4 regions of the Paenibacillus sp. J31P13 genome follow, and region 2 is predicted to be linked to each of the others. Evidence: riboswitches for the same ligand, from Rfam matches in the RefSeq annotation. Region 2 holds a riboswitch; each other region holds the start of a gene.
The links. A riboswitch is a leader RNA that binds a small molecule or an ion and turns the genes downstream of it on or off. The one in region 2 is predicted to bind cyclic di-AMP.

Region 1 (5,204 bases), on a different contig from region 2:
TTTTCATTTGATCCCAGGAAGGCCAATTATAAGAATCGTAAGGAGCATCGTAGCTCCAGAGGCAAATGGCTTCAGCATGCCAAATTTCCATTGGATGTATAGTCATAGCCATCCCATCTCGTTTATAATAAGTGGAGCTTTGCGTTTGGTTCATTAGTTATTACCTCCAATGCATCATTTGCTTTGCAATGAGCAAGATGAACGATGCAGGATAATTATATCAGATTGGCACAATGGGATGTTCGTGCATAAGGAGAAACAATCGCATGAAAAAGTTATTATGGCTGGGTTGTTTAAGCTATTTGTTGATTGGTATTGCCCATGTGGTGGGCGGCGCTATTTTAGAACAGTTAATGGCACACTATGATTTGGTCTACCAAGATGGCGGACAATGGATTATGAATCAATTTCTCGGATTTCTAGTTGGCGTGCTGTTAGCCCCGTCTATTACAGCAAGAATGGGCAAAAGAGGAGCGGTGCTTCTAGCGATTGGCGTATTGACTGTTGGTGAAGCGGCTTACAGCCTGCTACTCCCTTGGGGTTATATGCTTGCCATTGCACCGTTTGCAGGTCTTGGCTTTGGTATGACAGAAGCTATCGTAGGCGCGATGATTATCGATCTAGTTAAGAATGGAAAGGCTTCTGCAATGAGCCGTTTGGAAACCTTTTTTGGCGTCGGGGCACTGCTAATTCCTATAGCTGCAGCATATCTGATTCAAAAAAACGTGTGGCAGCTATCCTTTCCGATTCTGGCGGCTATATCCGGCATAACCTTTGTTCTTTGGCTGACGACCTCTTTTGGTGAATTGGATGATCAGCTCGTCGTTCAACCGCGCTCTAGCGACGGTTCTGAGGGCTCTAAGACGGCCAATCCATCAAAGGTAGGATCTGAAGGAATATCTGTCTTCTTTGGCTATCAGCGCAAGGTATTGCCGTTTCTATTGCTCTCGGCACTATTCTTTATGATCTATGTAGGGATGGAAATGAGCTTTTCTAACTATTTGCCATCCATTTTAATTGATCGTTCCGGGGTGGGAGAAGCGAGTGCGACAGCTGTGCTCAGCTTGTTCTGGGGAATGATGGTGTTTGGTCGGTTATTTGCAGGCGTGCTTGCTGAACGTATGGGCTATTCACGTTATTTGTTTGTTGCGACTGCAGGAGCTACGGTCGTCTTGATTCTTATGGCGCTAATGGGCGAGCTCAGCTGGATGCTTCTATTTGTAGCGCTAAGCGGATTATTTTTCTCAGGTATATTCGGTATCGCGCTCGTCTATGCTAATGGACTCATACCTGGCATGACTGAGCGGACAACGAGTTTACTCGTTGCTTGCGGTGGTCTGGGCGGAGCCATTTTCCCGCGTTTAACAGGCTGGTTCATGGATCAATATAGTATTGAAACCACGATATGGTTTATAAGTGCACTTGTGGTCCTTATGCTGCTGCTGCTCGGAACGATGCTCTTATTAGGAAGAAATCAAGTGAATCACAATTTGTTATCCAGTAAATAACATAGTAAGGAAAAACCTCCACATTCGTTGTTTCAAAACGGATGTGGAGGTTTATTTATTAGTATCTAGAAATATTTTTGCGGATGAGAAGAAACAACAAAGCCGCATATCATTCCTCTTTCCTCTTAAGGAGAGAAATAATTGCGGCATTGTTGGGTGAGCTTATCTTATAGCCTAGGGGGCTAGGATCGCTCTATTTTTCGTCAGCATAATTAGAGAATGATTCAGAGTCCATAACGCGACGCGCAGTCACGTAGCTGTCCTCATAATAAGAAGAGCTAAGTTTGTCTGTTACAACACCTCGGCTAGAGGATGAGTGTGCAAACTTACCATCTCCAATGTAAATGCCAACGTGGGATACGGAGCCGTTATTGCTGCCGACCGTGTCGAAGAACACGAGATCTCCCGGTTGTAGGTCAGCTTTAGCGACCTTCGTACCTGCTTTTGCTTGGGATGAGGAAGTGCGCGGTAGGTCAATGCCCATTTTCTCGAACACATAGCTCGTAAAACCGGAGCAATCAAAACCTTTCGCCGTCGTTCCACCGCTTTTGTACGGGCTACCAATAACATTATCGATATATCCGTTCATTTTTGAGGCTGCAAAAGCGCTTCCCGTTTGAAATGCAAGCAAAAGAACAAAACCAAAAATAACTGCTGAAAACTTTTTCAATTGTGAAGCTCCTTCCAATGCCGACGAGGTTAGCTGTGGGGTTCGGTTGAAGGCTCCCTATGATTCCTCAGGCGCTGCGAAAAATCAGCGTCGAAATCAATTCACCCAGAGTGGTTCCCCCGTTTCCCCGAAGGGAATTAGGCCGTTTTTTTATTGCTCTTAACAATTATTCTTTTTTTCTCATTAATTTCCTGCCTTTACTCGTTAATTCTAATAATTCTCATGTAACCTTCTGACGATAAGGCTCGTTTAAACATCTTTCTTGCCATTAAACAATGATTAAAAGTACTTTCTAACGATATGTCATGACTCATTTTCATTAATTATGTGGATTTCATGTAAAATATGCCGATTTGTCCTTGTGCGGCTAAGTCATTTGGACTAGCTTAGAGGCTAGCAAATCGTGATCGTTATTCGGTTTTTATCGAAAAATTAAAAATATCTCATTCAAAAAAAACCTTCCAACTAGTTGGAAGGTTTTGATGTATATAGACTTCCCTTTTGAATGTAAAAGGGATTGCTATTAAGATTTTGATTGCAAATATTCATACTGAGCGGCGATGGTCCACACCCTGACCAGAGTGCGAATGAGATAATAGCCCTGATGAAGAATAAGTGCGAACAAACCTGCCCAAAGCATGGATAGACTAGATACAAGGAGACCTAGCGCTGCACCGATAGCCCACATTACGAGCGATATCGCTGCATAGGAGAGAAAGTTTCTTAGAGCGCGCCATAGGTTGCTGAAGGCGCCTGTGCCGTTTGCTGCACCAAGCTGCATAGCAAGAAAGAGAAGATGAAGCACCGTTGCCCATAGCAGCCATACTGCCGCTCCTGGCAGCACCGTCTTGATCAGCTCCGGAGTTGATCCGCTCGATAGCATGGCGTTCAATGCTCGAGGCAGCAGCCACCAGGCAGGGGCGATTGCGAGAACGGACTCTACCCAGTAGAGCAGCATAACAGGCTTCCATGCTCTGCGGATACCTTCTAGGAAGCGGGTGTTGGACTGGCTTCTGAACTGATTGAGCGAGTAGAATAACCCAGCATTAAATAAGGGTGTGAGCAGCATTCTGATGGCTAACAAACCGCCTAGTGCCCATATATAGGGCATGATCAGATCTGTTTTAAACAGTTGGAACTGAGCCTCTGTCAGAAAGAGCTGACGAGCTCCTTCGGCAGGGTAGGAGCTCGGGTAGCGCCGCAGCAGGGGTGAGACGACCGAATCGATAAAGCGGTATAAGAAAAATCCCCAGAGCAGCTGATATAGAAAGAGTAGAATGACAAAGTGAAAGTGTTTGACCGCCAGCTGCCAGCCTTGCTTCATGTGTATCTTCATTTTTTTTCGCTCCTTGAACGCGATTACTTACCAGCCCAGTGCTCCGAGAAGCCCCTCAATAAACGTCACTGTGCCTAGGTTCCAACGTACACGTGTTTTTTCTGGCAGCTGTGCTTGCATATAATTGTTAATATGCTTGTTATCGAGAACATTGTTATGCTCGGGATCAATGATAGCCCATTGAAGCGGAGAGGTATGCAATTGATTGAATTGAATATTCGATTCTTCACCATTCCATCGCTTCGTTATCTTCGTACCGTCTGTAAACTGAAGAACGACAGGGATATCGCCGTTTGTTCCACCATGCCTGCTTAAGACAACAGTCGATTCATACATTTGTGAGCCATTTTCCATGACTGGCTTGACTTGAATGGACGCTATTGAATAATCGGCCATTTGCTTGTCATATACATAATTTCTGAAGTATTCCGTCCATTTTGTTTTGGTTACCTGCTCCACAACACGCTGGAAATCGGCTGTTGAGGGATGCTTAAATTTATATTTTTGAAAATAAGTCCGCAAAATCTTCTGCATCGTTCGTGATCCAACCTCATTCTCAATGCCAATGAGTACAAGCTTCGCTCGCATATATACATTTTCAGCATATTGCGTATGACTGCTGTAGCTCCATGAAAGCAGCTTAAGCGGCGCAGGATCAGTCATATAGCTGGCTTCGAGCGGTAGGTTTGCTTCTAGACCATAAGCGGTTTCCATCACTTTATCCTCGGCATAGGAAGTAAAGCCCTCATCCAGCCATGCTTCTTCGAATTCGTTAGAGGCAGCCATGCCGTACCAATATTGGTGACCAATTTCATGTACGACCGTTCTTTCTAGATCATACCCAGGGTTCTCGGATTCAGCTGAGAATGCCGTAACAAGCGTTGGATATTCCATCCCGCCTGCCCCTCCAGCACCCTTAGGCGGTACGACAATTGATAATGTACTGTATGGGTATTCGCCATACCATTTCGCATAGCTCGATAACGCAGATTTGGCTGCATGCATATAGCGGTCCTTAAGCTCGGCATGTGAAGGGTCTAAATAGAGCTTGATTCTTACGCCGGGAATGCCCGTATCGGAGTATGCAGTCTCTTCATAAACAAAATTAGGTGATGCCGACCAAGCAAAGTCATGCACATCATCGGCATAGAATTGATAGATCTTCGTTTGATCTTTCATTTCAATTGCTTTCGTTTGAAACCCAGTTGCTGCTACGGTGTAGGCTTCAGGTACATGAATCCTAACGCTGTAGATACCAAAATCGCTGTAAAACTCGGAATTTCCATGGTATTGATGTGCATTCCAGCCCTCCTCCGCGCGGCCGCGGGTCCCGGCAGTTTCGTATACAGCGACTTTAGGGAACCATTGGCCAGCCATTACGAAGTCACCAGAGTAGCCCATTCTTGCAAAAACCTCTGGCATCTTTACTTCATAGCTCATTCGCAATGTAACGGATTGTCCAGGCGCCACTGGCTCAGGCAGGCGAATTCTTGCTAAGGTGAAGTCATTCTCATTGCCATCATCGGGCTGAGCATATTGCAGCCTCGGCAGGAGACTTTCCCCGCTTTCTGTTTGCAGCGTTAACAGCTTCATATAACCGGTGCTGTTCGAGGTAGCTTTGTCTGAACGAAGCTTGCCGCCAGATTCTTGCATAAACGTCGTTTTGTCCGATTGGAATGCGTTGGGGTAA
Region 2 (5,204 bases):
TAATCGCAATATAAACAGGATCAAGCGCATGAATCAATATACGCCCCGGAGAGCTGGCGAAGTTTGAACCCACCTGCAGCAACGCCTCGAAATGAGATTGGCATGCGCCAGCAATAACGACTAGGCCGTCGCGGTTTCTCTCATACTCACGGGCAACCCGAACAGCATTAACGAAGTGCTGAGAGTTTTTATAGCTGCTAAGGCTGTAAAGGTCCATCCGTCCACGATCTTTGAGTACCCCGTCATGACCGGTAATGACAACAATATCTGGCTGCAGTTGCGGAAGCAGATGATACAGCACATCAGCCATTTGTGATTCATGGACATGAAGACCATGCGAAGGAACATGCATCGTGTTATATAACTGCATGCTTTTCTTTAAGTAGTTACCGTCGCCGTCAAGATGGAGCACTTTTCCCGGTACTTCAAAAAATGGCTGGCTCTGCTGCATCGCATGCCTGATGCTGTCCTCGTTCTGGGTTGCTTGCTTCTCACGTTCGGAATACATACGTCTTATGGAGTCATTCACTTTTATTTGTACTTGCTGCACCACTTTTGTCGATCCTGGGTCGCGTACGACAGATAGATCTGGAATAGGAGCATCCGCCAATAAGCGGTAGTCCGTGCCTTTCAAAATGGCCTTTTCAGTACGAACAGCCTCAACACGGAATAATACGTCACCGCCATACGATTTGCGGACGACCAGGTCCCCTTGCTTCATAGGTAAATCACCTCTTCGTCTATCCTATGGGCAGAGAGGGCGAATGGTGAGTATTTTATGCTTCTGTCGGTTTATTTCCCCAACCTGCCTCCAACATGCTGCGGCTTATACGTGCAAATTCCTCCAAGGATAGCGTCTCACCGCGTCGAATTGGATCAATTTCAAGCTTTAACAGCATTTCTGTCAGCGCTTCACGACGATCCTTCCCTACAAAGGCAGTCAAGTTGTTCGCAAGCGTCTTACGACGCTGTGCAAAGCTTGCTTGTACCACTCGGAAAAAATGATCCTCATCTGGAACATCAACAGCAGGCTTTTCACGTATGGATAACTTAATAACAGCGGAATCGACATTCGGCTGCGGAATAAATACGGTATTAGGAACCATGCATACGACCTGAGGTACGCAATAATACTGAACAGCCACACTCAGACTGCCGTATTCCTTGCCTCCTGGCTTCGCAGCCATCCGTTCTGCTACTTCCTTCTGAATCATAACCACGATATGCTCAAGCGGAAGCTTCCCCTCTAGGAGCTTCATGAGAATTGGAGTCGTTACATAGTAGGGAAGATTAGCGACTACACTCACGCCTGACAAGCCAGCAAATTGCTCAGCAAATAATTGCTTGAGATCAAGCTTCAGAATATCACCATGTATGACGGTTGTATGAGGCTCATCGGATAAAATATCACGCAATATCGGTATAAGGCGATTATCTATTTCGACTGCGGTTACGCTTCCCGCTTCAGCTGCAAGCCGCTGAGTAAGAGCACCAATACCGGGACCAATCTCCAGCGCGCCTTTTGTCTTATCCAGTTCAGCAGCTGCTACGATTTTGTTCAATATATTTTGGTCGATCAAAAAGTTTTGTCCCAAGCTCTTCTTGAAGGAGAATCCGTATTTTGCAATAATCTCTTTTGTCCGCTTAGGTGTTGCTACCTCTATTGCTGCGGCTTTGGCTCCAGCTGCTGCAGTACGCTGCTCTTCATGCTCTTGCTTGCTCATTCTGCTTTCACTCCCGTTCCTGTTCCATTTGACGCAGTGCCTCTATGAACTCTGCTTTTGAAATTCTGAAGCTTGTACAGCGTTTATAGAACTGCTTTCCATTCGCATATCCTATTCCTAATAGCTTGCCCATTTGCAGACGTCTATTAGAAGCATCCTCGTGCACGATTAAACCTGCTTCCATTAAGTCATCCCAGCTAATTTCGCCGACTTCATCTGGAGACTCTGTACGGAGCTCTGAGAGCGCCGTTCGAATAGCTTCTGGGCTTGCATTCTCAATACCGATATCACCCTTGTACAATGCTTTCTCTTGTGGCAAAAAAGCATGCTTACAGCCTGGCGCATGACGCGCAACAATTTTGCGAATGCGTTCACCTGCATGATCGGGGTCTGTAAATATAATAACGCCGCGACGTTCATTTGCGAGCGCAATCCGCCGCAGCACATCTTCACCGATAGCGGAGCCGTTTGTCTCTATCGTATCTGCTTCTACCGCGCGTTTAATCGCTACAGTATCGTCTTTACCTTCAACGACAATGATCTCTTTGATCATCAAGATCATTCCCCTCTGTTTAGATTCCCTTTTTCTGCATACGAACATACAAAAAGAAGAGGCATTGCCTCTCCTTATGATGGCATATTTAATTAAAAAATACGATAAAATGATAGCGTACCTCTAGATATTAGCTTGCAGTTGGTTTGTTCGGACCGAGAAGATAGACGGTTACGCCTTTCTTTCTGCCGAATTTATCTGCTGTTTTATTACTGTCAAAATAAACATCAATTTTATTGCCTTTGATAGCACTTCCCTTATCTTCAGCTCGCCGGAAGCCGACTCCCTCGATATAGACCCACCAACCGATAGGAATTACCTTAGGATCAACTGCGATGGTCCGTCCTTCATGCACACGTGTGCCAGAAGCCGTTACCCCGTATAAAGGATGCTTCTCACCTTTTCCTGTTGACTCTACACCTGCAGAGTAAGCAGTTAAAGTGACATTATTCAGTACCTTCTTCGCTTTAAAGGTTACACCGCTCTTCGTAAGCGTTGCAATGCTAGGCGACTTGTTCGAAAGAACCGTTACTTTAGGTTCTGCCTTCTTCGTTCCAACAGCAACAACCTGATCGACAGCAGCTGTCTCAACAACCTTGTTGACCATCTTCTTCGAGATAAGTACACCATCTTCATACTGCTTCACGATTTGCTCAACAATCAGACCTTCCTTACCATTTTGCACAAGCTTTTCTTTGCCTGCTTCAAGTGTAGGGTCTTCTTTCTTCACGATAGAGAACGGCATTGCACGTTCGGACTCGGACATCTTCGTGTCGACGCGTACAACCGTCACCGTTAACTCTGCATTTAATGCCGTATCTAGCGGTGGCATTATTTTATCTTGGTCTCGAATTGGAATATGTAATTCCTCGATCGCTGCCTGCACTGTTCTCTCTGTCGTGTACACTGTTGATGTCTTGCCATCAGCTTTCACAATTACCGGTATCGCTTGAGTTACCTCAATACGATCTCCGTCCTTTAATGCCGCATTAAGCGGTACGGACACCTCATCATGTGGTCCAATTGCGATAGCTTGTTCATCCAGTAGGCGTTGCAGGACCCATTGCTTTGTTTCCACAACGGTTTCTTGTCCGTTCACTACTACGGAGACGCTTTTGACAGCCGTTCCGTACAACAACACCAAAAACATGAAAGTCATAGCGATTGAGATAGTAGCACTCAAAAGAATCAAACGCAAGTTTTCACGCTTCCATCGCAATGCGAAAGACATGCTGGATGATCGTTTCCCATGGGTGTCCTTTACTTGGAATAGTCCCACTTCATCGGTCCTCCTTCATAGCCCCGCCGCCAAGTGTTACGCATGATACAACTGACGCGACTATAGTATATTGGCGTGCAAGCACGCAATCCAGAACATCTATCTATCTCGACACCCCCATCTTTCTATCCCTATGACGTCAAATTTTCGATTATTCGAAAATAAAAAGAAGCCGTCGACAGAGATCTGTTTCGTGGCTTCCCGGTAATAGATACACTGGGATACAGAAAAAGTGGATGCACGATTTTGATCACTCTCTATTTACGCTTACGAGGTTAGCTGACGGGTTCGGGCAAGAGAGCTGCCCTAAACGAAGCACAATGCTCATGGCAATGTCTCCGAAATTCACCCCTGAAGAATATCAAAATGCGGAACGATTTACCGCACCTGGTTCCCCCGCTCTCCGACTTGGAGATTAAGCGCGAACTGGAAATCCAATACAAAATTTAATAGCTCTGAGTTGAATCATAACCTCATCCGTGGTCAATTGTAAAGATACGATAAAAGACGATTTTAGCGAAAAAGCTGGTTAAACTCGGAAAAAATAAGCGATTATCGATATAAAAATTAGTTTTTACGCGATAAAGGTCTTATTTACTCTTGATATCTCTCGTTTTTATACAATACCAAAACATTTTTTACCGTTTTCAGTCGTTAATGCACCTATTTCTTCAACAGATTTGCCCAATAATTCGGCTACCGTCTCTGCGACTAGAGACACATAAGAGGACTCATTTCGCTTCCCTCGAAGGGGGTGCGGAGACAAATATGGAGCATCCGTTTCAATCAAAATTCGGTCCAGTGGAACCTGCTTCAAAACCTCTTTTGGCACCCTTGCATTTTTGAAGGTAACAGGACCTCCAAATGAAATATAAAAGTTCATATCGAGACATTGTTTTGCCGTTTCCCAGCTCCCTGAGAAGCAGTGCATAACGCCTCCAACCTGAGAGGCATTTTCTTCTCGAAGAATCCGAATAATATCCTCGTGCGCATCGCGATTATGAATGACAATCGGCTTATTCACCTTGTGAGCTAGACGGATTTGTTCACGGAAAACACGCTGCTGAACATCTTTTGGAGACGTGTCCCAGTGATAATCAAGACCAATTTCTCCGATAGCGACAACCTTCTCATGCGAGCACAACCGCTCTATCCACTCCAAATCCTCCGGGAGCATATCGATACTGTCTACGGGATGCCAGCCTACTGCTGCATAAATAAAATCGTATTTTTCGGCAAGAGCCATTGTAGTCGGAATCGTCTCACGATTAAATCCTATATTAAGCAAAAGATCTACGCCCGCTTCTCTAGCGCGTTTAATCACTTCATCCCGATCCTCATTAAAATTGGGCGAGTCCAAGTGCGTATGGGTGTCAAATAGTAATGTCATGTTGATGTCATGCTCCTTTAATTAAGTTTAAACAATTTCTTCATGGGCTCCGAAATCAAACCAATATTTTTTTTGAGCGGCTCAACTGGGAAGTAAAGATGATACTCTCCCTGATGCAAACCAGTAATAGAGCGAACAATGTCGGACTTAGCCGATATTTCGCTAATGTCATCCGTCCCATCTAACAACAAAATCGGCGCTTTTTCTTTCTTTTCGCCTTCTTTTTTATCTGGACGGTAGACGTCATATGGCAGATCA
Region 3 (5,204 bases), on a different contig from region 2:
CCGCTTCTTCAGCAGAAAACTCGGTATCAAATTTACCTGCGAGAGGTAATTTATTTAGTTTAGTCGTTTGTACTTCTGCTTTTGTTGGTTCGTTTTGTTCTTGGGACACTTTGGCACCTCCTTCTCTTAAAATGACAACGATCATAGCCTTCCACGCGCAGCTGGTTTTCATGTATGGATTTACAGATTTAAAGGAAAAACACGCCAATCCAGCTTAAGGATTGGCGTGTTTTAATGCTTTTTAGGCGTTAGGTTTATTTGTTGGCACCCTTATTCGGAAACTGAACGAGGACACAGGCATCTACCGCATCCCATTTAACCTCCGCGCCAAAGGCTTCTGCAATAAATCGTACCGGTATGAAGGTTCGGCCTCCATGAGAGGTGGCTGCTGCGGGCATTTGTATCGTCTTTCCGTTTAATACGGCTGACTTGTCATATACTTTCATTTGGAGCACTTGATCTCCATAAGTAACTTTAATCTGATCGTTAGCGTATGCTACCTTTGCTCCAATGGATTCCATGAGAGCGCGGATCGGAACGAAGGTGACTCCATTTATTTGGATGGGACCGGGATTTGATGCGATGTAGGTTCCGTCCACCTTCAAGGACAATTGTCGACTTACAGGCTTAGCACTAATTTTGGTTGCTAATTTATCAGGTTTACCGTTATATGGCATATTGTGGCGATTGCCCCAAGTCCATACGATTCCATTTTTATCTAATGCCGTGCCGCTGTTTAAAGCGACAGCATGGACCTCAACGATATTTTTCAAGGCGGGAATTCGCTGCGGGGCTCCTTCTGTTCCGGCTGCTGCTCCCCACACCGACCCGTCTTTATTTAAGTACAAGGAATAGTATCCTTCATAACTTACACTGAACTGCTCAAAGGTTTCCTTAGGCAGCCCAGATACCAATCCTTTATCTGAAAGCAGAAGAACATCCCAGTGTGTCACAGCATCGCTGTCATAACCGACGAAATCGATTACAGGTGTGGTCGAATTAAAGGGAACCATTCCTAATTCAAAGACATAGGTATGGCCATAACGATTTAGCGTCTTTCCGTCTTTCTTTAGTACGATAAGGCTTTGATGCGAAGCCTTAATGGCTTTTACATTTTCTACAGCTAGCTTAGGTATGTTCGCTTGAACAATATCCTCTTCTGCTGCTTCACTCTCTAAGAAGCATAACTGCCCCTCTTTTCGTTCCTGAAAGTCAGGTCTCATAAGTGAAATCAAACAAGCGTTGCCCCATGCATACACTTGTCCCTTATCATTTAGAGCCATATTTGCAGGTCCAACGGCAATATCTCGTATATTTGATAATTCAACCAGTTGTTTCGGCTCCTCGCGGGAGTCCGTACTCCAGCTCCATACCTCACCGGATGAGGTCAGAGCAAGATTGCCTGCTACCCTTACCGCTCCTGCAATTCGCGGTCCTCTAATGGCGGGCTCGTCACCGTTCCCGATCCAAATCGTTCCGTCCTTTTGCAGTGCAGTGAAATAATCCTTATAGCTTCTATCGTCGATGTCAATAATACCCGTGAGTGGGAGTGACAAGATCGTTTGAGTTTTCGCGCCATACACCAAGGCAGGATTTCCTAATGCAAGTAAAGACACTAAGATGACCAGTAAAGAAATGGTCTTTTTCATTCTGAAGCACCTCATTTAACAGATATTGGATTACTTTATGTATAGACGTTACCCCTGTTAAAAGGTTGCTGAATCAGAACTTTCTTAGATTTAGAAAGAATAATAGGATTGTGAGTAATCCATAAGAATAGAGCTGGCAAAGAGCATTTCATTTCTTTCTTGATGATTCGTGTAGTCCTGCAGTCTTTGGTTTAAATCTAATAATGTACAGAGCGCAAGCTCTCTCCTTGTATGTCCCCACGCTTCATCACTTTCTTCTACATAATGTATAGCCTCTTCCAAAGTAAGACCTTTTAGATGTAAAAACACGGATGCCCAGCTAATCATGTCAAAATGGCATGGCAAGCTTGGTAACGAGTACTCTCCCCATCCATGTACGCCATCACTTGAAATTTTAAGCAGACCGCAATAGCAATGATCGCTATCCGAAGGGAGAGCGATTTGATGATCGTCATATCGAATGATCTCCATAGATCCAATCCGATGGGTCAATCTATCGTTGTTGGATTTGGTTACAGCGGGATAGCTCATAGCGATCACACACTCCTTGTTTATGGTTAATAATAATGAGGCCATAAAAGCAGCTTAGCTGTCGCAAGCAATCATACGTCCTTGCCTTATAGAAGTAAAACGTAGTTTAAGTGATGATTCGATCATATTTAGCCAAATTCGGTCATTGTAAACGGATACAACCCTGCAAAGCTTAAGCAATCCATGATTATAATTCCGAATGCTTTCATTTGCTTTTTGTTTTAGAAATAGTGAGAAAACGAGAGTATGATGGAGTAAATAGAAGAATGATATGGGTTTGGAGATGCAGAGTGTCAAACGGCGTGTAATTTGAGGCGGCGTCCTTCTTTACAAAATATTTCGATCGGCATATGATACGACTCAGATCATTCATTGCTTACAATGATTGTTAATTCATATCGCTTAATTTCCGCAAGGAAAGCGGGGGAACCAAACGATGATAAGTTTTCGATGTGAGAGTCGAATACAAGTCATTTGGGGTGAATCGTGAAGGAGAAATCCATGGTTATTTTCCTTCATGTAGGGCGACTCTCACCGTCCGAATCCGGCAGCTAACCTCGTAAGCGTCGCAGATGAGAGGATGATGAAGCTTGTGATCAATTGACCACAGGGGACACGGCCTCTGTGTTTTATGTCCTAAAATCATGTTATGGCGAATAGCCGCTGAATCACATGAGAGGATCTAGAAATAGAATCCTTTCAGTGAACGGGGGAACCAAACGAATTGATGACCAATGTGTTTTCAGTTCAGGGGTGAATCTTTACGGAAGTTGTAGATTTCCGTCAAGTAGGGCGACTCTTACGCCCGAATCCGTCAGCTAACCTCGTAAGCGTCTCAAGAGAGGCAACAATTCCGTGATTAGCTGTGGGTTTATTTACCCGCGTCTAAGAAGCTGAAGGAGAGCTTTCTCTTCCTACAGCTTCTTTTTTGTTGCCTGAAACGATATGGAGGAGTGCGGTCATGGTATCCCATGATGAATTTATTTTAGTATCAGCGCCAAATAAAGCTGGAGAGCAATTTATCAAAACACTTAAGATGAAGGGCTTGCCATTTGCAGCCCTTACAAATAATGAAACGGAAAAATCGCGGCTAAAGGACCTTGGGGTAGAACATGTTGTACCGCTGGATACTGCCGATCGCAGCAATTGGCATCTTCCTAAAATGCCGGTTGGAAAAGTCTTTATATTTGAAGTCAGTTTGCCGCTTTGCTGCAGATACATTCAAATATGTCGGTCTTGGACGGGAAAGCCCATTTACGTCATTACAGGCAGCATGAATTCCAGGCTCATCTATAAAGGATTAGGAGCCAGTTATGTCATTCATTCCAATAGCAGCGATGTTTCCTATCTGCTTCATGACAAGGAATAAAATCCGCTGAGGAGAAGGTCGAGGAGGAATAAATATGATGGATCTGTTTATGATTTGGGCATTGGCAGGAGCCTTTCTATTATTTTACGGTTTTCTGACTTGGTGCGGACGTGTCGTAGGTGACACAGGAGGAGAAAGCCAATGATTATCGTAATCGGGTTTACATGTCTTATCTTTTTGTATCTGGTCTACGCGCTCATTAATCCAGAGAAATTTTAATGAAGAGTTACCCAAATAGATAAAAATGATTTCGATGTCGGTTTTCCATTGGAAACCCTAGGGAGGAAATAAAATGGCAATTTTTCAAATGGCAGCGGTCATTCTGATCTTATGTTTGATCGTTAAGCCCTTGGGAACCTATATTTATCATATTTTTTCGAATGAGGCCAATTGGACGGACAAAATTTTTGGACCTATAGAGAAAGCATTTTACTTTTTGACCGGCTTAAAGAACCGTCCAGAAATGAACTGGAAAAAGTATACGCTTAGCTTAATATTGACCAACATCGTTCTGGTTGCCGTTAGTTATCTCATTTTAAGAAGCCAGAAGGTATTGCCGATCAACCCAAATGGAATCGACAATATGGAGTCCACGCTTTCTTTTAATACGGTGATCAGCTTTATGACGAATACGAATTTACAGCATTATAGCGGTGAAACAGGTTTGTCTTATTTTGCGCAGATGGCCGTTATTATGATGATGATGTTCACATCAGCTGCGACCGGCATTGTTGTCGCTATCGCATTCATACGAGGTTTGACTAGCAAAGGCAAGACGCTTGGCAACTTTTTCAGTGATTTCGTTAAAGCACACACTCGTTTGCTCATTCCTTTAGCTATCATCGTTACCTTATTATTGGTTGGTTTAAAAGTACCGCAAACGCTGGATTCAACGATTCAGGCTACGACGCTTGAAGGAGAGACGCAGCAAATTGCGATTGGTCCCGTTGCTTCACTTGTATCGATAAAACATTTGGGAACGAACGGTGGGGGATTTTTCGGCGTTAACTCCGCGCATCCTTTTGAAAATCCGTCTCCGCTGACGAATGTCATTGAAATATTATCGATGTGGTGTATTCCAGCCGCTCTGACCTATACGTTCGGTAGATTCGCCAAAAACCGTAAACAAGGCTGGGTTATTTTCAGCACGATGATGATCTTGTTTATCGCCTTTCTATCCATTATATACACCTCGGAAATGAGAGGTAATCCAGCCATGAATGCGCTTGGCATGGATGCTTCGCAGGGCAGTATGGAAGGGAAGGAAGTTCGGTTTGGGATAGCGCAATCCAGCTTGTTTACAACCGTAACGACTTCAGCCACTACAGGATCGGTTAACAACATGCATGATACATTGACGCCGCTTGGCGGACTTGTACCGTTAGCATTGATGATGCTGAACGTCGTATTCGGCGGTGATGGGGTCGGGCTCGTCAATATGCTCATGTACGCGATACTCGGCGTATTCCTATGCGGCTTGATGGTCGGTCGTACGCCTGAATTTTTGGGGAAAAAGATTGAGGCGCGCGAAATGAAGCTCATTGCCATCGCCATCTTGGCGCATCCGCTTATTATCTTAGTGCCAACAGCCATCGCATTCCTCACAGACCTCGGAAGTGGAGCCATTACGAATAGCGGATTCCATGGTATCTCGC
Region 4 (5,204 bases), on a different contig from region 2:
CACTCATTGCTTTGGCTACGACCTTCTTAACACCGAGATCCTTGAGCAAAATCGCAGTCAAAATACTAGCTTGTATATCGTCACCGATTGCAACAACGCCGCAATCAAAGTTGCGCACCCCTAAAGAACGCAATGTTTCTTCATCCGTACACTCAGCAGATACGGCATGCGTCAACACATTGCTCATATCTTGAACCGCTTCCTCATCCTTATCTATACCGAGCACCTCATGTCCAAGCTGAACCAACTCGCGTCCTAAGCTCGATCCAAATCTCCCAAGACCTATTATAACGAATTGACTTTTCTTAATTGCCACTAGCCTATTCTCCTATCCAATCGTAATTTTGCCTTCAGGATGCCGATACAATTCTTTGTCTGTACGTGGACCGAGCGCATATGCGAGCGTTAATGGTCCAAGCCGTCCGGCAAACATCGTAAGTGCAATGATTATCTTACTCACCTCGGAAAGCTCTGGCGTCAAGCCGAGAGTTAACCCTACTGTCGCAAAGGCTGAGGTAGCTTCAAATAAAATATACAAAAACTTTTGACCTTCAATCATGGATAAGAGCATCGTCACCACGATAACAAGTGCAAGTGAAAGCAACGTAATGGTAAGCGCCTTAAAAATCCGATCTTTTCCTAGTCTGTAACGGAACAAGACAATATCTTCACGGCCGCGAATCATCGCGATAACCGCCCCCATCAGCACAGCAAAGGTTGTTGTCTTGATTCCACCCCCAGTAGAACCGGGAGAAGCGCCTATAAACATTAATATAATGATAAAAAATTGAGTGGCTTGACGAAGTGCCGCTAAATCAAGTGAATTGTATCCTGCCGTCCTTGGCATAACGGATTGGAAAAAGGCTGATAGGATTTTACCGCCCCAATCGAGTGAGCCTAGCGTCAAACTATTGGAAAACTCGAATATAAAAATAACGATAGTACCTGCAGCAATTAGGGTACCCGACATCGTTAGTACAACCTTACTGTGTAAGGAAAGCTTGTGATTTTTGCGCCACTCCATCAGATCGGACATAACGACAAATCCGAGTCCTCCAAAAATAACGAGCAGCATGGCAGTGATGTTCACAATGGGATCAGATACATATGCGGTAAGACTCTGATAATGACCAAATATATCAAAGCCGGCGTTGTTAAAAGCAGATATCGAATGAAATGCACCATAATAAATGGCTTTCCCAAGAGGCATATCCGCTGCAAACCGAGATGCAAATAACGCAGCGCCGACGATTTCGATGGATAACGAATAAATAATGACTCGTTGTATTAATCGAACGATTCCTTCCATGCTGGATTGATTCATCGCTTCCTGCAGCAATAACCGCTCTCTAAGTGAAATCTTTTTACGAAGAACAAGAGCAACTAAGGTGGCCATCGTCATGAATCCTAACCCGCCGAGTTGAAATAGAACCATCAATATAACCTGACCAGCCGTGGAGAAATACGTTCCCGTATCCACAACTACGAGCCCTGTCACGCATGTAGCCGATGTGGCCGTGAACAGCGCATCAATAAATGGCAGCCTGGTGCCATTCGCTGAAGCGAAGGGCATGGATAATAAACAGGCTCCCAGTAAAATAATAAGTGCGAATCCACTAACAAGGATTCGTGGAGGTGACCACGTCAGCACCTTCAAGTTCATCTTCATAATCAGCCTTCTTTTTCCTATGTCATTTGAGTAATGCAGCTATTAGCAGGCACAAAAAAAAGCACTGGAAACTCAAGTGCTTGTGCGATGAGTCCTGATCCATTTCGCCTACGAGGTTAGCTGTCGGATTCGGGCCTGGTCAGGCTGCCCTATTCAGCGGTTAGTGTAACTTCCCGCCAAAATTCACCCCATGCCGCCGCATTGGATAGTTCGACTACCCATCACATTCATTTTTTTGCGTCAGCTTTATGGTTTCCCCGTTTTCCTTCGGAAATTCGGCTTTGCTATTCTATTAGTATGACGTTAACGATTATAATCCCTAATGTAGTTTAGTACAAAGCTTGCATTACCTATAAACAGGCGATATTAGACCAAATCAGGGCAATTCGCTACCGCAGCATGCAATAAGCTTGACGGATATCGTTATTTCTCATTTTTAAGAAAAGAAACTTACTATTCCATTGGATAAATCAGGGATTAATATGATAAGGTAAGCAAATAGGAATTCTATAATATAGACAATAGAGGTGAACCGATGATTGATTCAATTAGACCGAAGGAATGGAAAAGATTCATTTGGGCAGCGATCGCTTGCTTCTTTATTTATTCAGCTGTAGATATAATCCCCATGATTAATTCCATTTCATCTGGCGAATACAACACGAAAGTTCTTGAGAAATCAGCTGCTGAGCTGCAAGCCACTGAATTTGTCCAGAAGGAAACCGGACTTCGTGTAAAATCAGCTAAAGCTGTACACCAATCAGACAAGGTGATGAACGGTTATCTCTCTAAAGAAAAGCTAGCCCAAACCTACAGTGATCGATATGATGCCAGTTTCCCTACGGATACTTTCCAAGTGGATCTCAAATTTGAGTCGAGCGGAAGCGGTTATGTTTATGTACATATGCAAAGCGGTCAAATCGTGGCCTGGAATCTGCTTGTTGGCGGTGAACAGCTGTCAGAGGCTGAAGAAAAGGAGAAAATCAAAGCCTTTCTTACACAGAAGAAATTCAACCCGGCTGATATTAAGAATGCTAAATTATATGAAAATGGTACTTGGGGCGTACAGCCAGCCGGCTTTACAATCGACAAAGCTGCATTGACCGTCGATTTAAAAGCATCAAGCGTGGATGGTCATGCCCTTATTACCACTTACAAACCAGCCTTTGTTGCACCTTCTGATTACATCAAATATGTGAAGAGCCAGGACAAACTGGCAAGCTTTCTTACCAGCTTCGGCTATTTCTTCATGAGCTTCGTTTTGTTTATTTTAGCCATTATTTACGCCGTTCTTTATCGCAAATTTACATCGTTTAAATACGGCATTATTTTGACAATCGTATACTTCATTACTTATATCATTATGAATTTAAACGTCTTGGATGGCATAAGAGCTTCACTCGGGGAAAATAACATGGCCGATCAAACCGTAGCCATCACGGCCGTATTTACGGTACTGCTTACGTTCCCAATGGCAGCGTCCATCTACATCTCTCTAGTAGCCGGTGACGGGCTTTGGAAAGCACAGGGACGTGATCTATGGCCTCGCTTTGGTCAACCGGGTTATGGCAATCATGTATGGCGCGGCATGGGCTTAGGTTATTTGTTTGCTATCATCCTGTTCGCCATTCAGGCTGTTATCTTTATTGGACTGAAACTTTCAATCGGCACTTGGGATACATCCGATGTAACGCAGTCGCCATATAATATCTCCGTATTATGGCTCATGCCGGTACTCGCCTGGGCTGCTGCTATTTCTGAGGAAGCTGTGTTCCGCTTTTTTGGTATTGGTCTATTTCGCAAATGGTTTAAGAACACCTTTGCCGCAGCGATTCTTCCAACGTTGTTCTGGGCGCTCGGTCATGTCATGTATCCGTTCTATCCATCCACGACAAGGCTGATTGAGCTTATGATTATCGGACTCATATTCAGCTATATCTTTATCCGATATGGATTGATTACAGCGATGTTCACACATGCCATATTCGACAGTGTGGCGGTTGGTATCTCGTTATTCACGATTGGCAAAGCACCTAACATTATTTCAGCTATATTCTTCATCGTATTGCCTGTAATAATCGCTTTTGTGCTTAAGCATTTCAGCATCAAAAAAGAAAAGAAGCCGTCCATTAGGACGACTCCTCCCTTAGAGCAGCAATAATTTCTCCTGCTAATTTTTCACCAATAGATAGGGGCCGAAAGTCTTCGACTGAGGCCTCTTTTATTTTTTTGATGGAACCAAAGTGCTTAAGCAGCAGCTTCCTGCGTTTCTCTCCGATACCTGGTATAGAATCAAGCTTCGAATCAACCATCGATTTCCCGCGTTGCTCGCGGTGAAACGTAATGGCAAAACGATGCACCTCATCTTGTATTCTTTGCAGCAAATAAAACTCTTGGCTGTCGCGCGGCAGCGGTACAATCTCAGCGGGGTCACCTGTCATTAGCTGCGCTGTTTTATGCTTGGCATCCTTTACAAGCCCGCACACCGGAATGAACAAGCCCAGCTCATTCTGGAGCACATCAAGGGCAGCCGATATTTGTCCTTTGCCCCCATCGACGACAATCAGATCTGGAGCGACCAGCTCATCCTTTAGTACACGCTCGTAGCGGCGCCTGATAACCTCGCGCATCGTTTCATAATCGTCTGGTCCTTGCACGGTTTTGACCTTATATTTCCGATATTCCTTGCGATCCGGCTTGCCGTCCGTGAAGACAACCATAGCCGATACGGGATTCGTTCCTTGAATATTGGAGTTATCAAAGGCTTCGATTCTGTGCACCTGCTCAAGCCCTAACCAGCCTGCGAGCGATTCTGATGCTCTAACACTTCGCTCCTCGTCCCGTTCAATTAAGCGGAACTTCTCATCCAGCATCACCCTTGCATTCTCGGTGGCCATCGTCACAACCTCGCTCTTGCGGCCCCTCTGCGGCATTAACACCTTTACCTTCAACCAACTGTGCATAGAGGCTATGATGTCGTCAGCATGCGTGGAGACTGCCTCATCCGTTACTGAGGCTCCAACAACCCCATCCTCTGTTTGACCTGCCACTGCTATGCCTTCTGCATCTGGAGGCAGCGGCAATAGTATTTGCCTTGGCAGTGCGGGATTATCGCTATAATATTGCGTGACGAACGTCATGAAATCATCGTATTGCTCTCCATAGTAAGGAAAGGTCGTCCCATGTCTCTCGATGAGCTTACCCGAACGCATATATAAGATCTGCACACACATCCAGCCCTTATCCACTGCGTAGCCAAAAATATCCCGGTCAAGCGCATCAGACATTGTAATCTTTTGTTTCTCCATAACGGCATCAATGGCAAGGAGCTGATCACGATATTCCTTAGCTCGTTCGAACTCAAGCTGCTCGGCTGCTTCCTCCATCTTGCGCTGCAGCTCGATTTTGACCACGTCCTGACCACCGTTCAAAAACCTTGTGATCTCCTGAATCATCATGTCGTATTGCGCCTGCTCCACATCGAATTCGCATGGTGCTATGCATTGTCCAAGGTGATAATAGAGACATACCTTCT

Region 1: linked by a shared signal. The riboswitch ahead of AC0YOD_RS27850 (C40 family peptidase) and the one ahead of AC0YOD_RS27345 (ubiquitin-like domain-containing protein) in region 2 are both predicted to bind cyclic di-AMP.
Region 3: linked by a shared signal. The riboswitch ahead of AC0YOD_RS15930 (hypothetical protein) and the one ahead of AC0YOD_RS27345 (ubiquitin-like domain-containing protein) in region 2 are both predicted to bind cyclic di-AMP.
Region 4: linked by a shared signal. The riboswitch ahead of AC0YOD_RS20695 (TrkH family potassium uptake protein) and the one ahead of AC0YOD_RS27345 (ubiquitin-like domain-containing protein) in region 2 are both predicted to bind cyclic di-AMP.

The regions. Positions count from the first base shown of each region.
Region 1 covers NZ_JBWDNR010000017.1:32,744-37,947, forward strand. Annotated here, with positions in the region: gene AC0YOD_RS27840 (GNAT family N-acetyltransferase) at 1-154, opposite strand, end outside; gene AC0YOD_RS27845 (MFS transporter) at 267-1,508, shown strand; gene AC0YOD_RS27850 (C40 family peptidase) at 1,702-2,178, opposite strand; cyclic di-AMP (ydaO/yuaA leader) riboswitch at 2,182-2,332, opposite strand; gene AC0YOD_RS27855 (hypothetical protein) at 2,702-3,514, opposite strand; gene AC0YOD_RS27860 (M1 family metallopeptidase) at 3,542-5,204, opposite strand, start outside.
Region 2 covers NZ_JBWDNR010000016.1:10,381-15,584, reverse strand. Annotated here, with positions in the region: gene yabG (sporulation peptidase YabG) at 1-721, opposite strand, end outside; gene rsmA (16S rRNA (adenine(1518)-N(6)/adenine(1519)-N(6))-dimethyltransferase RsmA) at 777-1,724, opposite strand; gene rnmV (ribonuclease M5) at 1,732-2,277, opposite strand; gene AC0YOD_RS27345 (ubiquitin-like domain-containing protein) at 2,408-3,556, opposite strand; cyclic di-AMP (ydaO/yuaA leader) riboswitch at 3,805-3,988, opposite strand; gene AC0YOD_RS27340 (TatD family hydrolase) at 4,173-4,946, opposite strand; gene AC0YOD_RS27335 (HD domain-containing protein) at 4,964-5,204, opposite strand, start outside.
Region 3 covers NZ_JBWDNR010000004.1:360,693-365,896, reverse strand. Annotated here, with positions in the region: gene AC0YOD_RS15945 (hypothetical protein) at 1-109, opposite strand, end outside; gene AC0YOD_RS15940 (stalk domain-containing protein) at 255-1,649, opposite strand; gene AC0YOD_RS15935 (hypothetical protein) at 1,740-2,180, opposite strand; cyclic di-AMP (ydaO/yuaA leader) riboswitch at 2,570-2,761, shown strand; cyclic di-AMP (ydaO/yuaA leader) riboswitch at 2,861-3,029, shown strand; gene AC0YOD_RS15930 (hypothetical protein) at 3,142-3,549, shown strand; gene kdpF (K(+)-transporting ATPase subunit F) at 3,691-3,768, shown strand; gene kdpA (potassium-transporting ATPase subunit KdpA) at 3,842-5,204, shown strand, end outside.
Region 4 covers NZ_JBWDNR010000006.1:199,900-205,103, reverse strand. Annotated here, with positions in the region: gene AC0YOD_RS20700 (potassium channel family protein) at 1-310, opposite strand, end outside; gene AC0YOD_RS20695 (TrkH family potassium uptake protein) at 329-1,669, opposite strand; cyclic di-AMP (ydaO/yuaA leader) riboswitch at 1,760-1,960, opposite strand; gene AC0YOD_RS20690 (CPBP family intramembrane glutamic endopeptidase) at 2,205-3,830, shown strand; gene uvrC (excinuclease ABC subunit UvrC) at 3,799-5,204, opposite strand, start outside.